3 regions of the Pantoea sp. PA1 genome follow, and region 1 is predicted to be linked to each of the others. Evidence: riboswitches for the same ligand, from Rfam matches in the RefSeq annotation. Region 1 holds a riboswitch; each other region holds the start of a gene.
What was found. A riboswitch is a leader RNA that binds a small molecule or an ion and turns the genes downstream of it on or off. The one in region 1 is predicted to bind thiamine pyrophosphate.
Positions count from the first base shown of each region.

Region 2: another riboswitch for thiamine pyrophosphate. It lies ahead of AC1V0D_RS15280 (FAD-dependent oxidoreductase); the one in region 1 lies ahead of thiC (phosphomethylpyrimidine synthase ThiC).
Region 3: another riboswitch for thiamine pyrophosphate. It lies ahead of tenA (thiaminase II); the one in region 1 lies ahead of thiC (phosphomethylpyrimidine synthase ThiC).

Region 1 covers NZ_JBXGEE010000011.1:15,452-19,851, forward strand. Annotated here, with positions in the region: gene thiC (phosphomethylpyrimidine synthase ThiC) at 1-1,873, opposite strand, end outside; TPP riboswitch at 1,961-2,061, opposite strand; gene AC1V0D_RS21750 (Rsd/AlgQ family anti-sigma factor) at 2,215-2,721, opposite strand; gene nudC (NAD(+) diphosphatase) at 2,811-3,581, shown strand; gene hemE (uroporphyrinogen decarboxylase) at 3,622-4,400, shown strand, end outside.
Region 2 covers NZ_JBXGEE010000003.1:384,229-388,628, reverse strand. Annotated here, with positions in the region: gene AC1V0D_RS15300 (GFA family protein) at 1-67, shown strand, start outside; gene AC1V0D_RS15295 (P-loop NTPase family protein) at 110-664, opposite strand; gene AC1V0D_RS15290 (alkene reductase) at 882-2,000, shown strand; gene AC1V0D_RS15285 (ArsR/SmtB family transcription factor) at 2,017-2,334, shown strand; TPP riboswitch at 2,442-2,562, shown strand; gene AC1V0D_RS15280 (FAD-dependent oxidoreductase) at 2,647-3,630, shown strand; gene thiS (sulfur carrier protein ThiS) at 3,620-3,817, shown strand; gene AC1V0D_RS15270 (thiazole synthase) at 3,820-4,400, shown strand, end outside.
Region 3 covers NZ_JBXGEE010000003.1:109,357-113,756, reverse strand. Annotated here, with positions in the region: gene AC1V0D_RS13990 (6-phospho-beta-glucosidase) at 1-1,140, shown strand, start outside; TPP riboswitch at 1,247-1,349, shown strand; gene tenA (thiaminase II) at 1,420-2,121, shown strand; gene AC1V0D_RS13980 (ABC transporter ATP-binding protein) at 2,118-2,858, shown strand; gene AC1V0D_RS13975 (ABC transporter permease) at 2,855-3,613, shown strand; gene AC1V0D_RS13970 (ABC transporter substrate-binding protein) at 3,638-4,400, shown strand, end outside.

The DNA of each region.
Region 1 (4,400 bases):
TGCGGAAATGCTCTGACATCCGGGCCATGCCCACTTCCACCGGTTCAGCGCGGCTATCCTGGCGTGCCGCAAACTCGCGCACCTCCTGAGAAATCTTCATTGAGCAGAATTTAGGGCCGCACATTGAACAGAAATGGGCCACTTTGCCTGACTCCTGCGGCAGGGTTTCATCATGCATGGCGCGGGCGGTATGAGGGTCTAAAGCCAGGTTGAACTGATCTTCCCAGCGGAATTCAAAGCGCGCTTTGGACATGGCGTTATCGCGGATCTGCGCGGCGGGATGGCCTTTAGCCAGGTCAGCAGCATGTGCCGCGATTTTGTAGGTGATCAGCCCCTGTTTGACATCCTCTTTGTTCGGCAGCCCCAGATGCTCTTTAGGTGTGACGTAACAGAGCATGGCGCAGCCAAACCAGCCAATCATGGCGGCCCCGATTCCGGAGGTAAAGTGGTCATAGCCCGGTGCGATGTCGGTGGTCAGCGGGCCGAGGGTGTAGAAGGGGGCTTCATCGCACAGGTCGAGCTGTTCGGTCATGTTGCGGCGGATCATATGCATTGGCACATGGCCCGGCCCTTCAATCATCACCTGTACATCATATTCCCAGGCAATACGCGTCAGTTCGCCCAGGGTACGCAGCTCAGCGAACTGGGCCTCATCGTTCGCATCCTGAATCGAACCCGGCCGCAGACCATCGCCCAGCGACAGTGACACATCGTAAGCGGCGCAGATTTCACAAATCTCCCGGAAATGCTGATAAAGGAAGTTCTCCTGATGATGCGACAGGCACCATTTCGCCATGATCGATCCGCCGCGCGACACGATCCCGGTCAGCCGCTTCGCCGTCATCGGGACATAACGCAGCAGGACGCCAGCGTGTATCGTGAAGTAATCCACCCCCTGTTCCGCCTGCTCAAGCAGCGTGTCGCGGAAAACGTCCCAGTTCAGCGCCTCGGCCACGCCGTTCACTTTTTCCAGCGCCTGATAGATCGGCACTGTGCCGATGGGGACCGGGCTGTTCCGCAGAATCCACTCGCGCGTTTCATGAATATAGCGGCCGGTAGAGAGATCCATCACCGTATCGGCACCCCAGCGCGTCGACCAGACCAGTTTTTCCACTTCCTCTTCAATGGAGGAGGTGACCGCCGAGTTACCGATATTGGCATTCACCTTAACCAGAAAGTTGCGGCCGATAATCATCGGCTCCGATTCCGGGTGATTGATATTGGCAGGGATGATGGCCCGTCCGGCTGCCACCTCCTGCCGCACAAACTCCGGTGTGATGCTGGCTGGCAGATGCGCGCCAAAACTGTGGCCCGGATGCTGTTGCAGCAGCACTTCACTGCGCATCCGTTCACGGCCCATATTTTCCCGCAGCGCAATAAACTCCATTTCCGGGGTGATGATCCCCTGGCGGGCATAATGCAGCTGGGTGACGCGGCGGCCTGCACAGGCCCGGCGCGGCGTCGGTAAGTGATCGAAGCGCAGATGGTCCAGCCCCTCATCAGCCAGCCGTTGCTGGGTGTAGCCGGAACTGTTTTGTGGCAGGTATTCGCTGTCATCGCGTTCCGCTATCCAGCGGGCGCGCAGTTTTTCCAGGCCGCGATGAACATCGATCTGTGCTGCGGGATCGCCATAGGCACCTGCCGTGTCGTAAACCGGCACCGCTTCGTTTGGCTCATAGGTCGGCTGCGCTTTGCTGCCACCGGTGTGGGTCGGGCTTAGTGTGATCTCGCGCATCGGAACGCGAATATCGTCACGGCTGCCGGTTATCCAGATGCGACGGGACTGGGGAAATGCACTGCCGCTTTGCAGGGAATCGATAAATTCCTGCGCCTGGGCACGTTGTTCACGACGGGTCATTTTTGGGTCAGACATAGCAATCTTCCTGTTCATGGGGAACGATGCTTGTCCGGAGTTCGGAAGGAGTAGCGGTATCGGCAGCATAAGAATGCTGGCATACCGTAAAAATTTACTCTTGTTCCCTTCGCAGGTTCTAACCTGATCAGGTTCCGCGGATCCCGAATTAACGGTCTCAGCCCGGCTGGGCACTCCGACAAGAAGCGCTTTCTACACACCAATCTGACCGGCAGATCGGGCGTAAAAATCGTGTTTTTCACAGCAAAAAATAAAAAAGGTTCGTCGGCGTAGTGGCCTCGGAACCTCTTCAGCATAAAAGGGCGAGTGGATAATCTCAACCCTTTTGGTGGTGATACCGGTTAAGCGGGACGGGCAATCTGACTGTCATTGGCAACCGGCGGGGTAGCCAGCTGATTATCCCATGCCAGCTGGATCAGCTTATCTTCCAGCGTGAAGCGCGACTCCAGCACTTCGCCCACTTCTGAAAGCGCCTGCTGGAAAGTCATGCAGTTTTCATCGTCTATCGCCTGTTGCAGGTGACCATCATAGAGCTGCATCAGCCGCTCGGTGTTGGCTTCCAGTGGCGGATAGATCTGCGCAGCCGCAATCATCGGGCTGTCACCGTTCATTTCACTGATAACACGTTCATAAATACTGAAGTGACCGGCCGAAAGATAATCGACCAGGCTGTGACAGAAGTTGTCCAGCGCCTGCTCATCGAGACGGGTCAGGGCTTCTTTGTTGGGCTTCAGGCCGACCAGATGATAATAGGTCACCAGCAGCTGGCGACGGGCTTCGAGCCAGGAATCGACCAGCTCATTACTGCCACCTACGCGTTCAGCCAGGACGTTTAACTGGTTAAGCATATCTGACTCCATGTGAGTTATAGTTGTTTATCAACACACTTAACATCAGGGCTTCAGCGTACGATTTGACGCTAAGGATGACGAAATAAATGCAATGCGAAATCTCAAGCGTAGACGCTGGATGGTGGATTGTCAGCCATGAACAGAAACTTTGGTTGCCACAAGGTGATTTACCCCACGGAAACGCCGAAAATTTTGGTCTGACTGGCAGTAAAGCACGCCTTATCGGAGAGTGGCAGGGCGAAAATGTCTGGCTGATTTGTGCGTCACGCTCTGCCGATATGTTCTCCGTGCGGCAGTTGATCGATCAGGATGTCGGACTGTTTCAGCTGGCGGGGCGGGGGGTGCAGCTGGCGGAGTTTTACCGCTCTCATCGCTGGTGCGGCTACTGCGGCCATGAAATGCATCACAGCAGGCATGAATTTGCCTGCCTGTGCAGTCATTGCCGTGAGCGTTACTATCCGCAAATCGCCCCCTGCATCATCGTGGCTATCCGTCGCGGTGATGAAATCCTGCTGGCAAATCATGCCCGCCATCGCAACAAGGTCTATACCGTGCTGGCCGGCTTTGTGGAGGTCGGTGAGACGCTGGAGCAGGCCGTAGCCCGCGAAGTGATGGAGGAGAGCAACATCCGCGTCAAAAACGTGCGCTATGTGACCTCTCAGCCGTGGCCCTTTCCGCAATCCCTGATGACCGCCTTCATGGCGGAGTATGACAGCGGCGATCTGCAGCATGATGGCAAAGAGCTGCTGGATGCGGCCTGGTTCCGTTTTGATGACCTTCCCCTGCTGCCTCCACCCGGCACCGTGGCACGCCGCCTGATTGAAGATACTGTCGCCCTGTGCCGCGCTGAAGTGTGAAAGTGCTACACTACACGCCTGTTATTGAGAGAGTGTTGAGATGAGTGAACTGAAGAACGATCGTTATTTGCGTGCCCTGTTACGTCAGCCGGTGGATGTCACGCCGGTATGGATGATGCGACAAGCCGGGCGCTATTTGCCGGAATACAAAGCGACACGCGCCCAGGCGGGTGATTTTATGTCGCTGTGTAAAAACGCCGAGCTGGCCTGTGAAGTCACCCTGCAGCCGCTGCGTCGTTTTCCGCTGGATGCCGCCATCCTCTTCAGTGACATCCTGACGATTCCGGATGCGATGGGACTGGGACTCTATTTTGAAACCGGCGAAGGCCCGCGTTTCTCAAACCCTGTAACCTGCCGCGCTGACGTTGATCGCTTGCCGGTGCCCGATCCGGAGATGGAGCTGGGCTATGTGATGAACGCGGTTCGCACCATCCGCCGCAATCTCAATGGCGAGGTGCCACTGATCGGCTTCTCCGGCAGTCCATGGACGCTGGCCACCTACATGGTGGAAGGCGGCAGCAGCAAAGCGTTTACCCGAATCAAAAAGATGATGTATGCCGAGCCTGCTACGCTGCATGCGATGCTGGATAAGCTGGCTGACAGCGTCATTCTCTATCTCAATGCGCAGATTCGCGCAGGTGCCCAGTCGGTGATGGTCTTCGATACCTGGGGCGGCGTGCTGACCGGCCGTGACTACCGCGAATTTTCCCTTCACTACATGCACAAAATTGTTGATGGCCTGCTGCGTGAAAATGATGGCCGCCGCGTGCCGGTGACGCTGTTCACCAAAGGCGGCGGACAGTGGCTGGAAGCGATGGC
Region 2 (4,400 bases), on a different contig from region 1:
TGCCGGACCGGTGCCGTCGCTGACGGCGCTGTTGACCCATCTGAAACTTGCTGATGAATCGCCATAGTTTCTCTGAGGGTTTCTGTCTGCATTCCTGGCCGTTGGCTGGTTATGTTCCAGGGTGTTTTAGCTGAAGTCCCCACTCTTCCGCGCAGATATTCATGGCGCGAGGAGAACTGAGCAGCAGTTTTGGCAGCGTGAGCGAGTCATAGAGCTGCCTGTGCCGCTTCCGGTTCTGAGGGGCGATGCGGGCAATGTAGTTTATCATCGCCAGGCTTACCGGCTCTCTGTGAGTCCTGAGTCCCCCGATCCTCGGGGTGGAGGAGTAGCATCGCCGGACATAGCGCAGCAGCGCTAAGGGCACGCTGACATCCAGAAGAATCAGTCCGGTTGCCCGGGCGAGTCGTGCTTCAATACACTTGGTGTAGTTGCCTTCCATGATCCATCTCTCCTGACTGACTGCTTCGGCGTGTAAACGCAGGAACACGTCCGGCTCCCTGGGCACCCACTGACTGCCTGGAATATGATGCAACTGATCCAGGTGCACCACAGGCAGACCTGTTTTGCGTGACAGGGCCTCAGCCAGCGTGGATTTTCCGCTGTTAGAGGGCCCGAGAATACAGATGCGTGGTCCCAGCGCGTCTGACGAGATTAGCCTGTTCACAAATAGCTCCCTGTTAATTCCGATAGATGCGCTATGAGGGTAATTGCGTCTGCATCCGGAACAGCAATCCTACCCCACAGGTTCATCGCCTGGCGATAAGTCTCTCATAACCTGATAAAATCGGGCACAGGACAAATAAAAATCCCACAAACACATTTACAAATTTAAATGTGTAAATATAATGTCGCCTCTTCAAACACCAGAGGATTTTTTAGTCATGCCATCACTTTTTACCCCCCTGAGCCTGGGCGACCTTCAGCTCCGTAACCGCATCGTTCTGCCGCCGCTGACCCGCTGCCGCAGTGAGCAGCCAGGCAATGTTCCCGGTCCGATGATGGTGGAATATTATCGCCAGCGCGCCGGTGCCGGACTGATGATCACTGAAGGCACCCAGATTGAGCCTCGCGGGCAGGGCTATGCATGGACGCCGGGGATACACAGTGAAGCGCAGATTGCGGGCTGGAAAAAAGTCACCGAAGCAGTACATCAGGAAGGTGCCACTCTTTTCTGCCAGCTCTGGCACGTGGGGCGGGTGTCCCATAATGAGCTTCAGCCAGGAAAAGAGGCCCCGGTTGCGCCGTCAGCGATAGCCGCCGATAACGTCCGGGTCTTTATTGAAACCGGACCGGGTGCCGGAATGTTAACCGCGCCCAGCGAGCCGCGGGCACTGACGAACGCGGAAGTAAAAGAGATTGTGGCGCTTTACCGGCGGGCGGCGGAAAATGCCAAAGCGGCCGGGTTCGATGGCGTTGAGCTTCACTCCGCCAACGGCTATCTGATTAATCAGTTTATTTCTGAGCACACCAACTTCCGCACGGATGAATATGGTGGCTCGCCTGAGAATCGTCTGCGTTTTCTGCGTGAAGTGGTTGAAGCGGTAAGTTCGGTCTTTGGCAGTCATCGTGTCGGCGTTCGGTTTGCCCCGCTTTTCAGCAGCACGGACGAAGATCGTGTCTATCTGGGCCTGGTCGAAAGTGATCCGCATGCGACTTATATCCGCGCCGCGCAGCTGCTCAATGAGCTGGAAATCGGTTATCTCTCTATCGCCGAGGCGGACTGGGATAACAGTCCTGACCTGCCGGAGAGCTTCCGGATTGCGCTGCGGGAAACCTTCCGCTCGCCCATTATCTACTCAGGCCGTTACACCGCCGAAAAAGCACAGCGGATGCTGGATAAAGGCTGGGGTGACCTGTTTGGTTTTGGCCGCACCTTTATCGCCAACCCCGATCTGCCCGCGCGGATTAAAGCAGGCAATCCGCTGAATCCTGTGGATCACGCCTCCCTGTATGGCGGAACGGAGAAAGGGTATACTGACTACCCTGTTTATCCATCCTGATGTTTTGTGAGGCGGCATGTCACCCGAAGAGGCCCTGAAGTTACTGGCCAATCCCACCAGAATGGCCGTGCTGATGTGGCTCAAAAACCCTGACGAAGCGTTTGCAGGCTATGCCCAGCTCTATCCCTTCGACCAGTATGGCGTCTGTGCCAGTCTCATCCAGAACAAGGCGGGCTTATCGCAGCCCGCCACCTCGTTATGCCTGAAAGCCCTGCAGGGTGCCGGACTGGTGGAAACCAGCAAAGTGGGTAAATGGACCTACTATCGCCGTGCCGAACCGCGTATTCGGGAAGTCACCGACGCGGTGACGCACTCCCTGCAGGCGCTGCTATAGACGTCGCCGCGCGCCTCTGATCCGGTAACGACATCTTTCCTTGTTTCTCTCTTTCTGCGTCGCGCCCCTGCACACTGCTTGACGAAGCTGTTCGCTTCACTTACAACTAAACCCGTCAGGGGAGTCTCGCCGGAGAGACTGAGAGGCTGATAGCGCACCCGCGCGGCTCAGCGACCCTTAGAACCTGACCCAGTTGATACTGGCGTAGGAAGACGGGTATCGCATCAGATACTTGCCGCAGGAGCGCATTCGCGTCGCTTCTGCCTATTCCCTCTGTATCACGGGTCTTCGTTAACGGATAACGAGGCGAATGTGACCCACTCAATCCTGAATCTCTCTTCTTCCGGAGCACGCAGCCAGGGCCGCTGGTCGGTGCTGGGCAGCGGTGTCGCCGGACTCTGTGTCGCCACCCTGCTGGCGGAACGGGGAGAAGCTGTCGAAATTATTACTCAGCCTGACTGCCGGGCAGCCTCGCACTGGGCGGGCGGCATGCTCGCGCCCTGGTGCGAGGCAGAAAGTGCACCGCCAGAGGTGATCGAATGGGGCCAGCATGCCGCGGGCTGGTGGGCAAAGCGTGTGGATGGTGTGGTGCAGCAGGGCACGCTGGTGGTTGCACCGCCGCGTGACAGCCGTGAGCTGACGCGTTTTGCCAGCATGACGCAGCAGCATCAGTGGGTGGCCCCCGGCGACGTTGAACCGGCGCTGGAAAACCGCTTCGCTCGCGGCCTTTTCTTCGCCCGGGAAGCGCATCTCGACCCGCGTCGGGCGCTGCAGCAGCTGCAGGATACGCTCAAAGAAGCGGGCGTGCCGTTTCACAGCGGTCAGCCCGGCGGAAAGATTATCGACTGTCGCGGCATCCATGCCGCCGATCAGCAGCCCGCGTTGCGTGCCGTGCGCGGCGAAATGGTGATCCTCCATACCCCCGATATTTGCCTCTCCCGTCCCGTCCGGCTGCTCCATCCGCGCTTTCCCTGCTATCTGGTGCCTCGTGCCAATGGGCACTTCATGCTGGGTGCCACCATGGTCGAAAGCCATGACAGCAGCCCGATTAGCGCGAAAGCGATGATGGAGCTGCTGAGCGCCGCTTACAGCCTGCATCCGGCGCTGGCTGAAGCACGGATCGTCGAGAGCGGTACCGGGTTGCGTCCTGCTTACCGGCAGAATCTGCCGGAGGTGCGCTACGAAAATGGCCGCTTCTCGCTCAACGGCCTCTACCGACACGGCTTTTTACTGGCCCCGATAATGGCTGAAAACCTTATGCGGCGACTGACTCAGGAGACACCCCATGCGAATTGAACTCAACGGACGCGCGATTGAAACCGACGCAACGACCCTGGCGGAGCTGATGCAGGAGCAGCAGATCGATCCGCGCACCGTCGCCACCGCCCTGAACGGTGAGTTTGTGCCGCGCACCCGGTACGCCAGCCAGCGACTTGAGGCCGGGAATCAGCTGGAAATTCTGTCCCCGATGCAGGGAGGTTAATCATGTTCTATCAGTTTGCACCGACATCCCGTTTTCTGCTCGGCACCGCCGGTTATCCCTCGCCGGAGATTCTGCATCAGGCGATCGACGCGTCAGGCGCGGAGATCATTACCGTCAGCCTGCGACGGGAGGGGCAGGAAGGCGCGGCCTTTCGCACGCTGCTGCAACAGCTCAACAAACGCATTCTGCCGAATACGGCCGGCTGCCATTCGGTAAAGGAGGCGGTCACCACGGCGCAGATGGCGCGTGAACTGTTTGATACCCCCTGGATCAAGCTGGAGGTGATTGGTCATGCCGATACGCTGCAACCCGACCCCTTTGCGCTGGTGGAAGCCGCCCGCATTCTCTGCGCTGACGGATTTCAGGTGTTTCCCTACACCACGGAAGATCTCATTGTTGGTGAAAAACTGCTGGAAGCCGGCTGTGAAGTGCTGATGCCCTGGGGGGCGCCGATTGGCTCCGGCCAGGGACTGCGCAATATTGAGGGGCTGCGCGCCATGCGTGCCTGGTTTAAGGATATTCCGCTGATTATTGATGCGGGGATCGGCGCGCCGGGCCAGGCGGCTCAGGCGATGGAGATGGG
Region 3 (4,400 bases), on a different contig from region 1:
CGTCTCTATCCCAACGGCGATGAGCTGACACCTTGCCCGGAAGGCATTGCTTTTTACCGTTCGGTGTTTGAAGAGTGCCGGAAACATCAGATCGAACCGCTGGTCACCCTCTGCCATTTCGATGTGCCGATGCATCTGGTGACGGAGTATGGCTCGTGGCGTAACCGTAAAATGATCGACTTTTTTGCCCGCTATGCCCGCAGCTGTTTCGAGGCGTTTGATGGTCTGGTGAAGTACTGGCTGACCTTCAACGAGATTAATATCCTGCTCCACAGCCCCTTCTCCGGTGCCGGACTGGTGTTTGAACCAGACGAAAATCCGGAGCAGGTGAAATATCAGGCGGCGCATCATGAACTGGTCGCCAGCGCGCAGGTGACCCGCATTGCGCATGAGGTCAATCCGGCTAACCAGGTTGGCTGCATGCTGGCGGGCGGCAACTTCTACCCCTGGTCGAGTAAACCGGAGGATGTCTGGGCCGCGCTGGAGAAAGATCGTGAAAACCTCTTCTTTATCGATGTGCAGGCACGCGGCGCCTATCCCGCCTACGCGGCCCGGCTGTTTCGGGAGAAAGGCGTAACGCTGAAGATCGAGGAGGGTGACGCGGAAATTCTGAAAAACAGCGTCGATTTTGTTTCGTTCAGCTACTACGCCTCACGCTGCGCCTCGGCGGAGATGAACGAGCAGAACAGCAGCGCCGCCAATGTGGTGAAGTCTTTGACGAATCCCCATGTGCCGCGCAGTGAATGGGGCTGGGGCATCGATCCACTCGGATTACGGATCACCATGAACATGATGTATGACCGCTATCAGAAGCCGCTTTTCCTGGTCGAAAATGGTCTGGGCGCACGCGATGAACCCGATGCCAGTGGCGAAATCCATGACGACTACCGCATCAGCTATCTGCGTGAACACATCCGCGCTATGGGTGACGCGATTGAAGATGGCGTGCCGGTCATGGGCTACACCAGCTGGGGCTGCATCGATCTGGTGGCGGCCTCAACCGGTGAGATGAGTAAGCGCTACGGTTTTGTCTATGTTGACCGTGACGATCTCGGGCGTGGTACGCTGGCCCGCACGCGTAAGAAGTCATTCTGGTGGTATAAGAAGGTCATTGCCAGCAACGGAGCCGATCTTGAGTGACAACGTCACTTATTGAGTGTTGTGTCTGCGGTGATACGCCTGTCAGCGACGCCGCAGGTTTGCAGTCAACCTGCCGTTGTACTCTGCCGGTAATTATCGTATAACCGATGTCTCCGAGGGGTGTCCTGTTATGGGCTGAGATGGCGTAAGCCGAACCCTTTGAACCTGATCTGGGTCATGCCAGCGAAGGGACGGGTCGGCAGATATTTCTGCGTCATCTCCTGCATCACTCCCTGTTCCAGCCCGTATGCCCGGATCTCCATTGTGACAGGAGATCTGATGACACATCCGCTTTTCGAAACCGGCTTTTACGGTCGTCTGCGTCAGCAGGCTGACCCTCACTGGTACGCCTATGTGGCACATGACTTTGTACAGCAGCTCGGTCAGGGTACGCTGCCCCCCGCCGCGTTTCGCCATTATCTCACCCAGGATTATCTGTTTCTGCTGCACTTCGCCCGCGCCTGGGGCCTGCTGATAAGCAAGCTCTCCGCACCGGACGCCCTGCGCAGCGCGACGGCGTCGCTCAACGCCATCGTCAGCGAACTGCCGCTGCATCTGGACTACTGCCAGCAGTGGGGCATCAGCGAAGCGGCAATGGCGAGCGAACCGGAGGCGGTGGAAACGCTCAACTACACCCGCTATGTGCTGGATGTGGGGCACAGCGGCGATGCGCTGGAGTTGCTGACCGCGCTGATGCCCTGTGTCGCCGGGTACGCTGAAACGGGTCTGACCCTGCTACAGGATCCTGCAACCCGCTTCAGCGATAATCCTTATGCGGCGTGGATAGAAAACTACGGCGATGAGTCCTATCTGAACGGCGTTCGCAACGCCCTTTCGCTGTTTGAAACCCTGGCGGGCGAGCGTGCGGCTGAGCAGCGTTTTGCCTCACTGGCGCAGATTTTTACTACCGCCACACGGCTGGAATCCGCGTTCTGGCAGATGGGACTGAATCATGCGGCCAGTCTGCAGGTCCGCCCATGATTGCGTCAGCCTGTTCGGCGCCGCCTGGTATCGCAATCCGTCAGCTGTCACTCAGGTTGGGTCAGCAGCAGCTCTTCAGCCAGCTCACTCTGGAGATCGCGGGTGGCCAGTTTACAGCGTTGCTGGGGGCGAGCGGCGTGGGTAAAAGCAGTCTGATGCGGGTGATTGCCGGTCTGTTACCGCCTTCCTCCGGCCAGGTCAGCGGCAGTGATGGCCTGCCGCTGACCGGACGCATCGCCTGGATGGGACAACAGGACTTGCTCTATCCGTGGCTGACAGTGGAGCAGAACGTTTGTCTGGCCAGCCGCCTGAACGGGGAGAAGCCGGATCGTGAGCGGGCACAGCACCTGCTGGCGCGTGTCGGTCTGAGTCGTTATGCCACCGCACGGCCCGCGACGCTCTCCGGCGGGATGCGTCAGCGCGCCGCACTGGCTCGCACCCTCTATACCCGCCAGCCCGTGGTGCTGATGGACGAACCCTTCTCTGCGCTGGATGCCCTGACCCGCAGTCAGATTCAGACGCTGGCCGCGGAAGTGCTGGCCGGGCACACCGTGTTGCTGATAACGCATGATGCCGCAGAAGCCTGTCGATTGAGTCATCATCTGCTGGTGATCGGCCCGACGGGTATCGAAGCCTCTCCCTCCCTCCAGGGGCAGCCTCCACGGGCGGCAGAGGATGTCAGCGTCATCCGGAGTCAGGCTGCCCTGCTGAATCAGCTGAGCAGGTTAGCCGGATGACGTCAGAACAACGATCTGGCGGACTACGCCGTGGTGTGACGCTTTTTACAGGCCTCATCGGATTGTGGTGGCTCATTTCCCTTTCCGTACCCGCTTTTTTGCTGCCCTCCCCCCCGGCGGTCGCCACCGCGCTCTGGCAGAACGCCCGCTATCTCAGCCAGCACAGCCTCATCACCCTGACGGAGATCCTCAGCGGCATGGCACTGGGCGTGCTGCTGGGCGCCCTGCTGGCGCTGGGGATGTCCTTTTCACCGCGGTTGCAGCGCTGGATGATGCCGCTGGTGATCACCAGCCAGGCGATCCCGGTGTTTGCGCTGGCGCCCCTGCTGGTGCTCTGGTTCGGCTTCGGGATGAGCGCCAAAGTCGCAATGGCGGTGCTGGTCATCTTTTTCCCGGTGACCTCTGCCTTTTTTGATGGCCTGCGCCGCGTCCCGCCCGGCTATCTCGATCTGGCCCGCACGCTGGGCGCCTCACGCGCGGCTCAGCTGCGTCATGTCAGGCTGCTGGCGGCACTGCCCGCGCTGGGATCCGGTTTACGGATGGCGGCCGCGGTGGCCCCGATTGGCGCCATTATCGGAGAGTGGGTCGGCTCAGCGGAAGGACTGGGCTACGTCATGCTGAATGCCAATGCCCGGATGCAGAGTGATCTCTGCTTTGCCGCCCTGTTCATTCTGGTGCTGATGACGCTGCTGCTGTGGCTGTTCATCGATTTCCTGCTCCGTCGCCTGATTAGCTGGGCCCCCGAAACGGATTAATGACCTTAACTGACGAGAAAAAGTATGACGAAAATACCGCTCTTTACCCTGCTGCTGGGTGCCGCCTTCGCCACCCCCCTTCAGGCAATGGAAAAACTGACGCTGGTGCTCGACTGGTATATCAATCCCGATCACGCGCCGATCGTGGTGGCACAGCAGACCGGCGCCTTTGCCGCAGAGGGGCTGGAGGTCAGCATCATTCCCCCTTCCGACCCGGCGCTGCCGCCGCGCCTGGTGGCCGCAAAGCAGGCAGACTTAGCCATCACTTACCAGCCTCAGCTGCATTTCTTCGCCGACCAGGGCCTGCCCCTGATGCGGGTCGGCACCCTGATCAATACGCCGCTGAATACGCTGATCACACTCGACAGATCGATGAAGAGTCCGGGGGCGTTAAAAGGCAAACGCATCGGCTATTCCGTCAGCGGTATTGAGCAGGCGACGCTGGCGACCATGCTGAGCCATGAAGGAGTAAAGGCCGATCAGGTGACGCTGATTAACGTCAACTTTCAGCTCACCAGCGCCCTGCTGACCGGAAAAGTGGATGCGGTGATCGGTGGCTATCGCAACATCGAAGCGCTGGAGATGAAAGATCAGGGGAAAGATCCGATGGTGTTTAACGTTGAGGATTATGGCGTTCCGGCTTATGACGAGCTGATCATCGTTGCCCATCGGGATGAGGCGCATTCAGAAAAGATCAGAAAATTTCTGCGGGCACTGAAGAAGGGAAATGCGACGTTACAGGCCCAGCCTGAAGCGAGCTGGCAACAGTTTGCCCTCGCCCATCCGG